Regions from separate parts of the Endozoicomonas sp. ALD040 genome, predicted to be linked through region 1. Evidence: predicted binding sites of a transcription regulator. Region 1 holds the regulator's gene; the other holds the start of a gene.
The links. Region 1 encodes PhoB, which activates phosphate uptake and scavenging genes when phosphate is short. Its sites were predicted from a motif close to TGTCATANNNNTGTCANA; they were not measured.
Positions count from the first base shown of each region.

Region 1 (2,205 bases):
CACATCCGTCTTCAACGATACTGCTGAGCAGGGTTTTAACATGAACCCCATTCTCGTCTGCCTGAGCTTCAGCCGACTCCAGTTTGGACAGCAACAGCAGGTCTGCCACCAGATTCTGCATTCTCAGCGACTGCTCCTGCATCCTGTTCAGTGCTTTTTCCCAAACAGGGGGCAGACCTGAATCCGGGCCCAGACTGTCCAGCATGGTTTCGATGTATCCAGACACAACCGTCAGTGGTGTTCTCAGTTCATGGGAGACATTGGCAACAAAGTCTTTTCTCATGACTTCCAGCTGATTCAAGCGCGTGACATCTCTAACGGTCATGAGACGATTGCCTTTGCCATAAACCGTTATATTAAATTGCAGTTGATGATCAGGGTTGATTGGCGAGGGGATCTCAAGAGCTTTTTGATAACCACCCTGCTCAAAGTAGTCGACAAACCTTGGATCACGTAGCAGATTGGTAATCAACTGCCCCTGATCGTCAGGCGTCTTAAGCCCTATCAAAGTTCCAGCGGCGGGATTCCACCATTCCAGGTTGCTCTGATTATCTATCATTACAACACCGTCGTTCAGCGCAGCAGTTGATTCCTGAACACGTTCAATCACTCCGGCCAGCTTTTGCCGGGAACGACTGTGCTGTTTTTGCAATCGATAGATACCATCAAAAATTTGCCCCCAGAACCCTTTACTCTCAGGAGGCTCTTTGCTCCTGGCCTTGGGGTCATTCAGCCAGTCCAGCAGCTTGAAAAGCTGACGGAAGCTCCAGACAAAATAACCTCCCATGACCACACAGAGTCCTAAAAAAGGCTCTCCAAACAACCAGCCCAGGGAAAACCCGACAATCACGTAGGCGATCATGCGGCTCAGCAAATGGGTTTTTGAAATTGTTGTCATATTACTCCCGGCCAGATAACTGCTGAGCACTGAGCATAAAAGGTTTACACCCTCGTTGAGAAACGATATCCAGTACCACGAACCGTTTGCACAAAGGCTTCGTAGTTATCACCTAAGGCCTTACGCAAGCGTCGAATGTGTACATCAACGGTTCGCTCTTCCACATAAACGTTGCCACCCCAGACCTGATCCAGTAACTGCCCACGGGTATAGGCACGCTCCTGGTGCGTCAGGAAAAACTGCAGCAAACGGTACTCGGTAGGTCCTATTTCAGCAGGTGAGCCATCAATAGAGACTCTGTGGCTGACAGGGTCCAGCTCCAATCCCTTGATGACAATGGGAGACTGGTTATCAAATCCGCCTGTACGACGGAGAACCGCTTTTAAACGAGCAGCCAGCTCGCGGGGAGAAAAAGGCTTGGTGATGTAGTCATCGGCACCGGTTTCAAGTCCCTGGATTTTGTGGTCTTCTTCACCTTTGGCCGTCAACATAACAATGGGTATTTCAGAGGTCAGCTCATTGCGCTTCAGACGACGGGCCAGTTCAATTCCAGAGACATCTGGTAACATCCAGTCCAGCAAGATCAGATCGGGTTTGTTATCCACAATCAGAGAGTGCGCTTCTCTGGCATCTGCTGCCTCAAGACAGTCATACCCTGCCATTTCCAGAGCAACGGTCACCATTTCGCGAATCGGTGCTTCGTCATCTACGATCAGAATGGTCTTTCCTGGCATTAATCTCTACCTGTTATCTGTCGATTCGATTTCGGCGGTGACGTTCTGGCATCTATCAGCTGAAGCTCATTAGGGCTATATCAGGATGGTAGTGTCTCAGGACAGCACCTTTCCTATCGCTCAGGCTGCTTCTCACTACTTTGATCAACCGCACTATACACCGGACATTACACCTTTGAAATGTTACAGGCAGATGACACACTAAAGGCTGATATTGCAGCTTAAAAATAAAAAGATCCCTCAGGGTTTACAGGGTAAGGCTTTTCGCCATTTATCCCCACAGCCACCATAAGTAGCAATACTTACCGGGCTCTAAGCCGGATTGAAGATCAAAGATAACTCAACACGAAACCTGCAAATACAATGGCTCCGGCCCAGTGGTTACTAAGAAACGCCCTGAAGCAGGCTTCACGCTCACGACGACGGGTTAACCATTGCTGGTAAACGAAAAGGGCTGCGACAGCCAACAATGAGAGATAATAGAGAGCACCTAACTCCAGTTGATGGCCTGCCATGGCCAGTGTCATCAGGGTAAGTACCTGCAGGCAACCAACAATCAGGTTATCCATCTCG
Region 1 covers NZ_CP184829.1:2,709,550-2,711,754, reverse strand. Annotated here, with positions in the region: gene phoR (phosphate regulon sensor histidine kinase PhoR) at 1-898, opposite strand, end outside; gene phoB (phosphate regulon transcriptional regulator PhoB) at 943-1,632, opposite strand; gene ubiA (4-hydroxybenzoate octaprenyltransferase) at 1,962-2,205, opposite strand, start outside.

Region 2 (2,205 bases), 740 kb from region 1:
TTCACCACGTCATCAGATTCTTCAAGGTTATTCCGGCATGCTCTGCAAGTTTCCCCAACATATTCAACCCCCTGCGCTTCTTCAAAGTCATCCAAATCAGATTGAGGCAGCATAAAAACGGGATACAACAAAACTGTTTCTGGCTGATGCAACTGCCTGTGACCAGACAAACCTTTCCCCGATAGTTGAGCAAGCAGTTCCGGGGCATCTAACGGCACCTGACTGAATAATGAACTGTTGAACGCCCTGCTCTGTTTAATCCCTGCCAAGACCGCAGATAAATCTGTGTCACTGACGAATTGTTTGGATTGACCGGAAGTGGTGGGATATCCATTATAAAGCCATTGTCTCAGCCACTGACTGATCCTGAACAGAACTGACAGGTAATCAAACTGCCAGTCGGGCCTATTAAACAATCCCTTGCCGGGAATACCCGGCATAAATGGTGGAGGCGGTGGGTCTGGTGGAAATCCGCCTCCTGATAATCGCAAGGCGGATTCAGGTGTTGATGTGGGCCATTCCGGCAGTGTAAAACCCGTGCTATTTTTCTCTCTTTTCTCAGGAACAATCTCCGAAGACATTAGCCACTGCCAGAGAGATGACAGGAGGGAAACTTTAACGTCATCAGTTGACCTTGCTTGTGAGGGCGCATCGAACCATTGCTTTGCCTTTCCTTCTTGCGTTGCGGGAATACCAATAAGAAGTCCTTGAGAGTTGTCAGCAGCAAATCCACTGGCTGCCAGAGAGATCAAGAGTGTAAATATGAAAGAAAACGGTTTTAAGTTGCACACAAATTTTCGCTTTTCTTCAGCTGGAGCCTCAGTGTAGCTGATACTGAATAGAGTGCGGTTTGGCTGCGGTGTTTTTCAGACAGCGTGTCCGGTCACGGCTATCTATCGCTCAATACCGGGTATACTGTTCCAAGATACTGAGAGTGGCGGCTTGAGTACTCAACTCCCATTTTTTTCAATTCTGTCATATTTCTGTAACACAGACCTTTTAAGGTACGCTCAATAATCTCTGCGACCAGTGCCATGTACCAACCAATAATAGAAGACAGCCCTGGTGTCGATTACAACACCCCGGCTCATAAACGTCATCAGTCACTTCGCTTTCTCAAAGATCACCTGACCCGGTGGGGTGTAGCCGTCGGTGGCCTCGGTGTTATTGCCGCCATTCTGCTGATCTTCATCTATCTTCTGTACGAAGTTGGGCCTTTATTCAAAAGTGCAGAAATTGAACAAAGCAGTACCTGGACACAGACGATCACAGGGGAGCAGCGCCCTCTCTATCAGAGTATGGAAGAACAGGCTGAACTGGCTTTTTCCATCACTGCCGACGGTGCCCTGACTTTTTCATCCACCCGAACCGGAGGGCAGAAATATCGCTATTCCCTGCCCCTTCCTGCCGGGACCTCAGTCACCACAATTAACAATGATCCATCCGATAGCAACCTCCTGGCTGCGGGTCTGAGTAATGGTCAGGTCATCATTTTCAAGCACGGCTATCAAATTACCTGGCCTGATGACAAGAGGCTGATCACGCCAAGGGTCACCTACCCATATGGTGAGGAAGCGATTGATCTGATAACGGATAATGAGGCTGTTTCACACCTGAGTATCAGTGATAGTGAAGATCAGCTGCTACTCACCGGTTATGGTGACAAGCGCCTCTATATGACCGCTTTTAGCAAGGAAGAAAACTTCCTGACGGAAGAAGTCACGCTTGAAGAAATGAGTGTCACTCTGCCCGAAGTGGATGGACCTGTTCACGATGTACTGATTGCTCCGGATCAGCACTGGCTTTTTGTTCAATCCGGTGCTGATGGCCTGACACTGATCGATATCAGCAACATCAATCAGCCTCACGTCGTGTCAGAGACTGACCTGACTAACGACTCGGCCAGAGTAACAACCATGACATTCCTGTTGGGTGGAGTTTCTCTGCTGATAGGCGATGACACCGGCATGGTCAGCCAGTGGTTCATGGTCAGAGATGAACAAAACCAGTGGCACCTGCAAAGAATTCGCGAGTTCGAGCTGGCCGGTGAACCTATTATGCAGATAGTGCCTGAGCATCGCCGCAAGGGCTTTCTGGCAGCCGATGACAAGGGTAATGTTGGCATCTTCTACACCACAGCCAACAGAACCCTGCTGACTGAGAAGCTGACCGACGGTCCTGTTGAGCAACTGGTTATTGCCCCCC
Region 2 covers NZ_CP184829.1:1,965,376-1,967,580, forward strand. Annotated here, with positions in the region: gene ACOJUN_RS06520 (RING finger protein) at 1-581, opposite strand, end outside; gene ACOJUN_RS06525 (ABC transporter permease subunit) at 1,035-2,205, shown strand, end outside.
Region 2: a site for PhoB is predicted at 974-991, ahead of ACOJUN_RS06525 (ABC transporter permease subunit). Genes of this name have one in related genera too.